Regions from separate parts of the Streptomyces xiamenensis genome, predicted to be linked through region 1. Evidence: riboswitches for the same ligand, from Rfam matches in the RefSeq annotation. Region 1 holds a riboswitch; the other holds the start of a gene.

Region 1 (4,920 bases):
GAGTTCACCAGCGCCGGATCGTCGCTCACCGCGCCGTTGATCTCGGTGACCTCACCGGTGACCGGGGAGTAGAGGTCGCTGACCGACTTGGTGGACTCCAGTTCGCCGCAGCTCTCACCGGCGGTGACCGTGTCGCCGACCTCCGGGAGCTGGACGAAGACGACATCGCCCAGCGCGTCGGCGGCGTAGGCGGTGATGCCGACCGTGGCGACACCGTCCTGGACGGCCGACAGCCACTCGTGTTCCTTGCTGTAGCGCAGCTCGACAGGGTTGCTCATGGGATCGATTCTCCTCGATGGTGACAATGCGGGAGGAAAGCGGGGGATGAGGGGGCGCGGCGTACGGGTGGGGGCGCGGTGCCGGGGCGGCGCCCCGGCACGTTACTTCTCGCGCCGGTAGAAGGGCAGCGCCACGACCGCGAACGGCTCCCGGGCGCCGCGGATGTCCACCGCGACCCCGTCGGTGCCGGGCGCGGCGTGCGCGGCGTCCACGTATGCCATGGCGATCGGCGAACCCAGGGTGGGGGAGGGGGCGCCGGAGGTGACCTCGCCGATCACCGTGCCCGCCCCGTCCACCACCTGGTAGCCGGCCCGCGGCACCCGGCGGCCCGCGCCGACCAGGCCGACCAGGCGGCGCGGCGGGTCGCTCTGCGCCCGCTCGGCCGCCGCCTCCAGCGGCGCCCGGCCCACGAAATCGCCGTCCTTGTCGAACTTCACCACCCGGCCGAGCCCCGCGTCGAAGGGGGTGGTCGCGGCGGTCAGCTCGTGCCCGTACAGCGGCATCCCCGCCTCCAGGCGCAGCGTGTCGCGGCAGGACAGGCCGCAGGGCACCAGACCGTACGGGGCGCCCGCCTCCGTCAGGGCCCGCCACAGCGGCTCGGCGTCCCGCGGCGCGACGAACAGCTCGAAGCCGTCCTCGCCGGTGTACCCGGTGCGGGCGATCAGCGCGGGCCGGCCCGCGACGGTGCCCGGCAGGCCCGCGTAGTACTTCAGGCCGGCCAGGTCGGCGTCGGTGAGCGAGCCCAGGATCGCGGGCGAGGCCGGGCCCTGCACGGCGATCAGCGCGTACGCGTCCCGGTCGTCCCGCACCTGGGCCTCGAAGCCCTCGCCGCGGGTGGTCAGCGCGTCCAGCACGGTCTGCGCGTTGGCGGCGTTGGCGACCACCATGTAGTGCTCGTCCGCCAGCCGGTAGACGATCAGGTCGTCCAGGATGCCGCCCTCGGCGTCGCAGATCATCGTGTACCGGGCTCGGCCCACCGCCAGCGCCGACAGCTTGCCGACGAGCGCGTGGTCCAGCAGCCGCCCGGCGTGCGGCCCGGTGACCGCGATCTCGCCCATGTGGGAGAGGTCGAACAGGCCGGCGGCGGTGCGCACCGCCTGGTGCTCGGCGCGCTCACTGCCGTACCGCAGCGGCATCTGCCACCCGGCGAAGTCGGTCATGGTGGCGCCCAGCTCGCGGTGGAGGGCGTCGAGCGCGGTGATACGGGACGTCATGAGGTGGCTCCAGAGGGTACGGGCGGCGGGCGGTGCGCGGTCGCGCGGATACGGCTCGCCCTCCCCATCTGTCATCGGCACCTGAGAGGTTCGCCTTGCGGCTTGCACCGTGGGTGGGGCCCGTTCGGGGGCCCGCTTTTCAGATTCGCCTTCCGCGCGCGGTATCGGGGCCTGAGAGATTCAAGGGAGGACTTGCTCCTTCGGCGCCCCGGTGCTGGACCGGGAACTCTCCCGCGCGTGGTCGAACGGCCATTGTTCGATTGTCCTGCGGTTGTTGTGCGGCTCATCATCGCATGACGGCCTGCACTGAGCCATTAGGGTGCCCTACAGATCCGGATCAGATGGTGGTGGGACGAGATGAACGAGCGTTGGCAGGGCTCCGCGCCCGGGCAGGACGGCGGCGTCGACACGGGGGCGGCCGGCGGGGGCGGCTGGCCGGGCAATGAGCTGGAGCACGCGCTGGCCGCCTCGGTCGGCGTGCCGGACGCCGCGCCGCGGCTGCTCCAGGTGCTGGGCCGCAGCCCGGTGTGGGTGCCGCTGCCGGAGGGCGGCGGCCCGGACAGCCGCAGCCTGGACCTGCCGACGATCGAGCTGGACGGCGGGGTGTACGTCCCGGTCTTCAGCTCCGCGGAACAGTTCCGGCTCGTGGTCGGCACCCACATGTCCTTCACCGTCGCCCCCGTCAAGGAGTTCGCCCGCGGACTGCCGCCGCAGGCCGGCCTCGCCGTCAACCCGGGCGGCACCGTCGGCGTCCCGGTCCCGCCGGAAGGCGTGGCCCAGCTGTGCCGGGACACCCCGGGCGAGCGCGTGCCCGGGGCGCCCTCCGGCGCCCGGATGCGCCTGTTCGAGCCGGACTGGCAGCAGGAGCCCGTCGACTTCCTGGCGGCGGCGGCCGGCGAGCTGTCCGCGCTGCCGTACGTGCGCACCGCGCGGCGTGGCCTGGCCAGCGCGGAGGGCGGCGCCCCGGCGCTGTTCATCGGCCTGGAGCTGGACGCACTGGCCGAGGAGTACCGGATCGGCAGCCACGACGCGCTGGGCCGCGCCCTGGCGCGCGGCGCGGTGCCCTGGCCGGTCCAGCTGGTGCTGCTGGACGCGGTGACCGACCCCGTCGTGGACTGGCTGCGCCACAGCGTGCAGCCGTTCTACCGGCGGGACGCATGACCGAAGCCCAGGGGGCGATCGAGGAACTGCTTCCCCGGGTGACGGCCGACCGCCCGGACATCTACGAGACGCTGCTGGGCGCGCTCGCGCACGGCGAGGTGTGGATGCTGCTGTGGCACGGCCGGCCCGGCGACCCGGACGCCCAGTACGGCAGCGTCGAGGTCGCCGGCCACGGCTACGCGCCGGCCGTCACCTCGCCCGCCGAGCTGGCCGCCAGCGGCTGGCCCCGGGACCACGAGGTGATCGGCGGCCGGGACATCGCCGCCGCCCTGTACCCCGACCACTGGGGGCTGTGGCTCAACCCGCACACCCCCGGCGGCGGCCTCGGCGTCCCCTGGGCCGATCTGCGCCGGATCGCCGGCGGCCTGGACCGGCTGCCGGCCGGCCCGCTGGTGATCACCGAGCCGACCGCGCCCGCGGAGCCCTTCTACCGGCGGCTCGCCGACGAGGCACGCCGTACCCCCGTGCTGCGCAGCCTGCGGCGCGGCTGGGTGCGGCCCGCCGTGGGCAGCGCCTACCTGGTGATCGGCCTGGAGGTGGACGATCCGGGGGAGGCGGCGGAGTCGGTGCGCCGGATGATGGCACGGGCCGTCGAGGCCGTCCCGGACGGGCTCGCGGTGGCCACGGTGGCCATGGCGGACGCGTACGATCCGGTCGCCCTGTGGCTGCGCGCCAGGGCCCGCCCCTTCTACTCGGCGCCCACCGCCTCCTGAGCGGCGGGCACCGGCGCGGTCGGGGCCGGCGCGGTCGGGGCCGGCGCGCCGGAGTGCGCCGCCAGCGGCCGCTGCCAGTAGCTCACATCGCGCCAGGACCCCATCTTGTAGCCGTTCTCCCGGAACGTCCCCACCTGCCGGAACCCCAGCGACCGGTGCAGCCCCTCGCTGGCCGGGTTGGGCAGGGCGACCCCGGCGATCACCGAGTGGAACCCCTGCTCGCTGAGGAGCGCGAACAGCCGCTCGTACAGCGCCCGGCCCAGGCCCCGCCCGTGCTGCCCGGGCGCCAGGTAGACGGCGCACTCCACGGTCCACGCGTAGGCGGCGCGCGCCTTCCAGGGGAACGCGTAGCTGATTCCGGCGACCTCGCCGTCCACCTCGGCCACCAGCCAGGGGTGGGTACGGTGCCCCCGCTCCCACTGCTCCAGCCACTCGTGCGGCTGCTGCGGCTCGGTGCGGAAGTTGGCGGCGGTGGTCTCGATGTAGTGGTTGACCACGGCGCACACCGCGGGCAGATCCTCGGCGGTCGCGAAGCGGATTCCGGCGGCAGTCATGACGTTCATGCTGCCATCGCGGTTTGCGCTGCCGGGTGCGGGTAGCAGGGGTACCGTGAGAGGAAAGCCGCACATTCGGATGAAAGTGGACGATTCATGTATGCCGTGAAGAGCACACTGCCCGAGCCCGCGCTCAAGGTCGTCGCAGACGCCCTGCAGGGCGCGCTGGCGGACATCATCGATCTGTCCCTGGTGGCCAAACAGGTCCACTGGAACGTGATCGGACCTCGCTTCCGCACCGTGCACCTCCAGCTGGACGACGTCGTGGAGACCGCCCGCGCCCACTCCGACATCGTGGCCGAACGCGCTTCCGCCCTGGGCATCAGCCCCGACGGCCGCGCCGCCACCGTCGCGGGCAGCAGCGGGATCGCCACCGTCCCCGAGGGCTGGCTGCCGGACACCGAGGCGGTCGACATCCTGACCCAGGCGCTGGGCTCCTGCATCGTCCGCATGCGCGATCGCATGGTCGCGGTGGGCGAGGTCGACCGGGTCACCGAGGACAACCTGATCGCCCTGGTGAAGGAGCTGGAGAAGCACCACTGGATGTTCCAGGCCGAGAACGGCAGCTGACGCCGGACGCCCAGCACCGCGCCGGCCCGCACCGTCCCGGACGCGCCGTCCCACCGACGGGTATCCGTGCGGGCATCCGGGCGACCAGCAGCCATGTCCCCTTGTCCCGGCCGGAAGGAATCCGGAAGCGCGAGGCCCCCGACCCGTCACGGGTCGGGGGCCTCCCCTGTGCGGGCCGCCCGCACGCGTCCGCCCCCTCACCGGGGCCCCACGCGGGCTCCGGTGGGCGACGCGACCGGTACCGGCTACCGTGACGCGCGGGGCGGCCGCCGGGCCGCCGCGAGGGGGTGGGGGTATGTGGGCGAGCATCGTCGCCGTGGCGGGAACGCTGGCGGGCGTGGGGCTGACCGGTTTCACCCAGCAGTGGATCGAGCGGCGGGCCCGGCGGCGCGAGCACGACCGGGAGGTACGCGCCCAGGTGAGCCGCCT
Region 2 (4,920 bases), 4.2 Mb from region 1:
CCTGGCCGCCCGCGTCGTGCACCGCCGCGCAGATCTCCTGGATGCCCTCCTCGAACACCCCGTGCGTGGAGGGGTAGGTGACCATCAGGACCGCCAGCTCGTCCCGGTACCGCTCGATCTTGGCGCGCAGGTCCTCGACGTTCACATCACCGTTCTCGCCGGTGGCCACCACGACCACCTTCATCCCGGCCATCACGGCGCTGGCGGCGTTGGTGCCGTGCGCCGAGGAGGGGATCAGGCACACGGTGCGCTGCGGGTCACCGTTCGCGCGGTGGTAGGCGCGCACCGCGAGCAGCCCGGCCAGCTCGCCCTGCGACCCGGCGTTGGACTGCAGCGAGACCTTGTCGTAACCGGTGATCTCGGCGAGCCCGTCCTCCAGTTCGCGGATCAGGGTGCGGTAGCCCTCGGCCTGCTCGATCGGCGCGAACGGGTGCAGCGCGGCGAACTGCGGCCAGGTGACCGGCTCCATCTCGACGGTGGCGTTGAGCTTCATGGTGCACGAGCCCAGCGGGATCATGCCGCGGTCCAGCGCGTAGTCCCGGTCGGCCAGACGCCGCAGATAGCGCAGCATCGCGGTCTCGGAACGGTGCTGGTGGAACACCGGGTGGCTGAGGTACTCGTCGGTGCGCAGCAGCGCGCCGGGCAGCGCGTCCGGCGTCGCGGCGTCCAGCGCGTCGATGTCGGTGTGCGCGCCGTCCACGCCGAAGGCGGCCCACACGGCGGCCAGTTCCGCGCGGGTGGTGGTCTCGTCGCAGGCGATGCCGACCAGGTCGGACCCGTCCTGGCGCAGATTGACGCCCGCCTCGCGGGCGGCGGCCACGATCTGCTCCGCGCGGCCCGGAACCCGGGCGGTGACGGTGTCGAAGAACGCCCCGTGCACCACCTCGACGCCGCCCGCGCGCAGCCCGGCGGCCAGCAGCGCGGCGTAGCGGTGGGTGCGGCGCGCGATGTCCGCCAGCCCCTGGGGGCCGTGGTACACGGCGTACATGCCGGCCATCACGGCCAGGAGCACCTGCGCCGTACAGATGTTGCTGGTGGCCTTCTCCCGGCGGATGTGCTGCTCGCGGGTCTGCAGCGCCAGCCGGTAGGCGCGCTTGCCGTCCGCGTCCCGGGAGACGCCCACCAGGCGTCCCGGCAGGCTGCGGGCGTACGCCTCGCGGACCGCCATGTAGCCGGCGTGCGGGCCGCCGAAGCCCATCGGCACGCCGAACCGCTGGCTGGTGCCCACCGCGATGTCCGCGCCCAGCTCGCCCGGCGAGGCGAGCAGGGTGAGGGCGAGCAGATCCGCGGCGACGGTGACGACCGCCCCCAGCTCGTGGGCGCGCTCGATGACCGGGCGCGGGTCGCGCACCGCGCCGCCGGTCCCCGGGTACTGGAGCAGGACGCCGAAGATCCCGCGCTCGGCGGCCTCCCGCGGGATGCCCTCGGTCAGGTCGGCGACCACCACCTCGACCCCGGTGGGCTCGGCGCGGGTGCGCAGCACGGCGACGGTCTGCGGCAGGGTGTCGGCGTCGACCAGGAAGACGCCCTGCTTGACCTTGCCCACCCGCCGCGACAGCGCCATGGCCTCGGCGGCGGCGGTGCCCTCGTCCAGCAGCGAGGCGCCGGCGGTGGGCAGCCCGGTGAGCTCGGAGACCACGGTCTGGAAGTTCAGCAGGGCCTCCAGGCGGCCCTGGGAGATCTCCGGCTGGTAGGGCGTGTACGCCGTGTACCAGGCGGGGTTCTCCATGACGTTGCGCAGGATGACCGGCGGGGTGAACGTGCCGTAGTAGCCCAGGCCGATCATGGAGGTCAGGACCTGGTTGCGGTCGGCCAGCGCGCGCAGTTCGGCCAGCACGGCGGCCTCCGAACGGGCCTGCGGCAGCCGCAGCGGTCCGGAGCCGGCGATGGAGGCGGGCACGGCGGCCGAGGTCAGCTCGTCGAGGGAGCCGAAGCCGACCTGGGCGAGCATCTTCGCCCGGTCGGTGGCGTCGGGGCCGATGTGGCGGGCCGCGAACGGCGAGCCGTGCTCCAGTGCGCTGAGCGGGAGTGGGCGTTCGGACATCTGGGGGCCTCCTGGTCGCTGGGACCCGCAACCACCGGGCGGTGCCTGCTGCGGCCTCCCCCTCTGTCATGTCGACCTGAGAGCTTCACCGCGCCGCCGCCCCGTCGGGCGTTGGCACGGCTTTCACCGTCGGTGAGGGCGGGGCCGGGACGGATGTCCGGCCGTCACCCTGCTTTCCAGAGTGGTTTCGCCCGTGCGGTACGGGGGCCTGAGAGATTCCGGGGAGGATTTGCTCCTTCGGCGCCGCCGGCCACAGGACCGGTGGACTCTCCCGCACGAGGTCGTCAACCGTTTTCGAGCCTACCAGCGGCCTTCGGGCTGCGAACATGGAGAGGGAGCCCCGCTCCCGGTGCCGGTGGACTCGACTGGCCGACTCCGGGTATGTGCCGTTACGTGAAGGCGAAGGGGCGTGCGGCCCGGCAGTGATGAACCGTGGGAGGAACCGTGCAGACCGATATCGATCCCCGCAGCCTGATCGGACGCAAGGCGTTCGACCGGAACGGAGCAAAGATCGGCACGGTGGACGAGGTCTATCTGGATGACGCGACCGGTGCACCCGAATGGGCGGCTGTGCGCACCGGACTCTTCAGCCGGGACGCGTTCGTGCCCCTGGAGCCCAGCGAGCTGGTCGAGGAGTCCCTGCGGGTGCCCTTCGACCGGGCGCTGATCAAGGACGCGCCGGACTTCGGGGTGGGGCGGCACCTCTCCCCCGAGCAGGAGCTGCAGCTGTACCACCACTACGGTCTCGACGTGCCGATGGCGGCGCCCGAGGATGACGCCACGCCGCCCGATCAGGACTTCGGCCGGCTGGCCTCGCCGCCGGACGAGGAGCGCTGAGGGCCGCCGGTCAGCGGCAGCGGGCCGGAGCGGCTGAGCTCCGGATCGTCCACCGCGAAAGTCCGCACCCGGCCCGGCGCGGAGCCCGGCGTCTCGAACCGCACGGTGACCCGCCCGACGCCGCTGCCCTGCACCCAGCCGGGGCCGTGCCCGGTGTGCTCCACGTCCAGGCCGGGAAGCCACCGGCGGTCGGGGGCCGGCCCGGCCTCCGGGGCGGCCCCGGCGGGGTCCGCCCGCTCGGGCGCGCTGTCACCGCCGTCCTCCTCGCCCTCGGCCCTCGCGCCCGCCTGCGCGAACAGATCCTCCTGGGTGAAATCCGCCAGTCCGGTGACGCCCACCCCCAGCAGCCGGACACCGTTGGTGGTGTCCACCCCCTCCAGCAGCCGCGCGGCCAGCTCCCGCACCACCGCCGGATCGTCGGTGGGCCCGCGCAGCGTGTCCGAGCGGGTCAGGGTGGAGAAGTCGTGGCTGCGTACCTTCAGCACCACGGTGCGCCCGGAGCGGCCGTGCTCGCGCAGCCGCCGTACGCACCGCTCGGCCAGCCGGTCCACCTCGTGGCGCACCCGGGCCCGGTCGGTGAGGTCCACGTCGAAGGTGTCCTCCACCGAGACCGATTTGGCGTCGCGCTCGGCGACCACCGGACGGTCGTCGATTCCCAGGGCCATCGCGTGCACCCCGCCGCCGTGCGCGGTGCCCAGCAGGCGCAGCAGCTCCGTCTCACCGGCCCGCACCACGTCGCCCACGGTGCTGATCCCGGCCCGGCGCAGCACGCCGTCGGTGGCCGGGCCGACCCCGGGCAGGGTACGGACCGGCAGCGGGGCCAGCAGGTCCCGCTCGGTGCCGGGCACGATCAGCTCCAGCCCGTCCGGCTTGGCCCGCTCCGAGGCGATCTTGGCGAGCATCTTGGAACCGGCCAGGCCCACCGAGCCGCTCAGTGTGGTGGCCACCCGGATCCGGGCGCGCAGTGCGTGCCCCACCGCCTCGGCCTCGGCGGCGGTGTGCGCCGTGCCGCCGGCCACCAGATCGACGAACGCCTCGTCCAGGCTCAGCGGCTCCACCAGCGGGGACAGTTCCCGCAGCAGTCCCATCACGGTCTCGCTGACCGAGCGGTAGACATCGAAGCGCGGATACAGATAGGCGGCGTTCGGGCAGCGCCGTCTGGCCTGGCCCATCGGCATGGCCGAGTGCACCCCGAACCGCCTGGCCTCGTAGGAGGCGGTGGCCACCACGCCGCGCGGCCCGAGCCCGCCGACGATCACCGGCTTGCCGCGCAGCGACGGCTTGGCCGCCTGCTCGACCGAGGCGTAGAAGGCGTCCATGTCGAGGTGCAGGATCGTCGGCTGGCCTCTCACTCTCCCGATGGTGCCCCACGGGTCTGACAATCCCCGGGAGCGGACGGGATCAGCGGGCTCCGCGCTGTCGGCGCCTGGCCAGTTCGTCGGAGGGGTGGCCCGCGCCGCCGACGGCTTCCCCGGTGTCCACCCGCTCTGCCTGGAGCCGGGCGAGGGCCGCCTCGACATCGCCCCACACCGCGCCGACCGCGATCCCGAAGACGCCCCGGCCGCCGCGCAGCAGCTCGGCCAGTTCCTCGGGGGACTCGCAGCGGTAGACGGTGGCCCCGTCGCTCATCAGGGTCAGCCCGGCCAGCTCCGCCAGGTCGGCGGAGCGCAGGGCGCGCACCGCCGTACGGATGCTCTGCAGGGAGACCCCGGCGTCCAGCAGCCGCTTGACGATCTTGAGCACCAGGATGTCCTGGAAGCTGTACAGCCGCTGGGTGCCCGAACCGTGTGCCGGGCGGATGCTGGGCTGCACCAGCTGGGTGCGGGCCCAGTAGTCGAGCTGGCGGTAGGTGATCCCGGCGGCGGCGCAGGCGCTGGGGCCCCGGTAGCCCAGGCGCTCGCGCCCGGTGCCCTGCCCCTGGGGGGTGGCCGGCGCCCGCAGGGGTTGCCGCGGCGGTACGCCCGGCAGCGGGGAGATCCCGCCCACCGCCGTACCCTCGCCGTTACCTGTCACGCCGGCCTCCGTTCCGCACGCCCCGA

The links. Region 1 has a riboswitch for glycine ahead of gcvT (glycine cleavage system aminomethyltransferase GcvT). Riboswitches for the same ligand answer to the same signal wherever they lie in the genome.
Region 2: linked by a shared signal. The riboswitch ahead of gcvP (aminomethyl-transferring glycine dehydrogenase) and the one ahead of gcvT (glycine cleavage system aminomethyltransferase GcvT) in region 1 are both predicted to bind glycine.

What each region holds. Positions count from the first base shown of each region.
Region 1 covers NZ_CP009922.3:4,586,905-4,591,824, forward strand. The annotation lists gene gcvH (glycine cleavage system protein GcvH) at 1-278, opposite strand, end outside; gene gcvT (glycine cleavage system aminomethyltransferase GcvT) at 381-1,493, opposite strand; glycine riboswitch at 1,552-1,641, opposite strand; glycine riboswitch at 1,643-1,737, opposite strand; gene SXIM_RS21275 (enhanced serine sensitivity protein SseB) at 1,851-2,654, shown strand; gene SXIM_RS21280 (enhanced serine sensitivity protein SseB C-terminal domain-containing protein) at 2,651-3,367, shown strand; gene SXIM_RS21285 (GNAT family N-acetyltransferase) at 3,343-3,921, opposite strand; gene SXIM_RS21290 (Dps family protein) at 4,018-4,491, shown strand; gene SXIM_RS21295 (hypothetical protein) at 4,787-4,920, shown strand, end outside.
Region 2 covers NZ_CP009922.3:338,075-342,994, forward strand. The annotation lists gene gcvP (aminomethyl-transferring glycine dehydrogenase) at 1-2,044, opposite strand, end outside; glycine riboswitch at 2,231-2,328, opposite strand; gene SXIM_RS01435 (PRC-barrel domain-containing protein) at 2,477-2,881, shown strand; gene SXIM_RS01440 (DNA polymerase IV) at 2,836-4,233, opposite strand; gene SXIM_RS01445 (MerR family transcriptional regulator) at 4,283-4,894, opposite strand.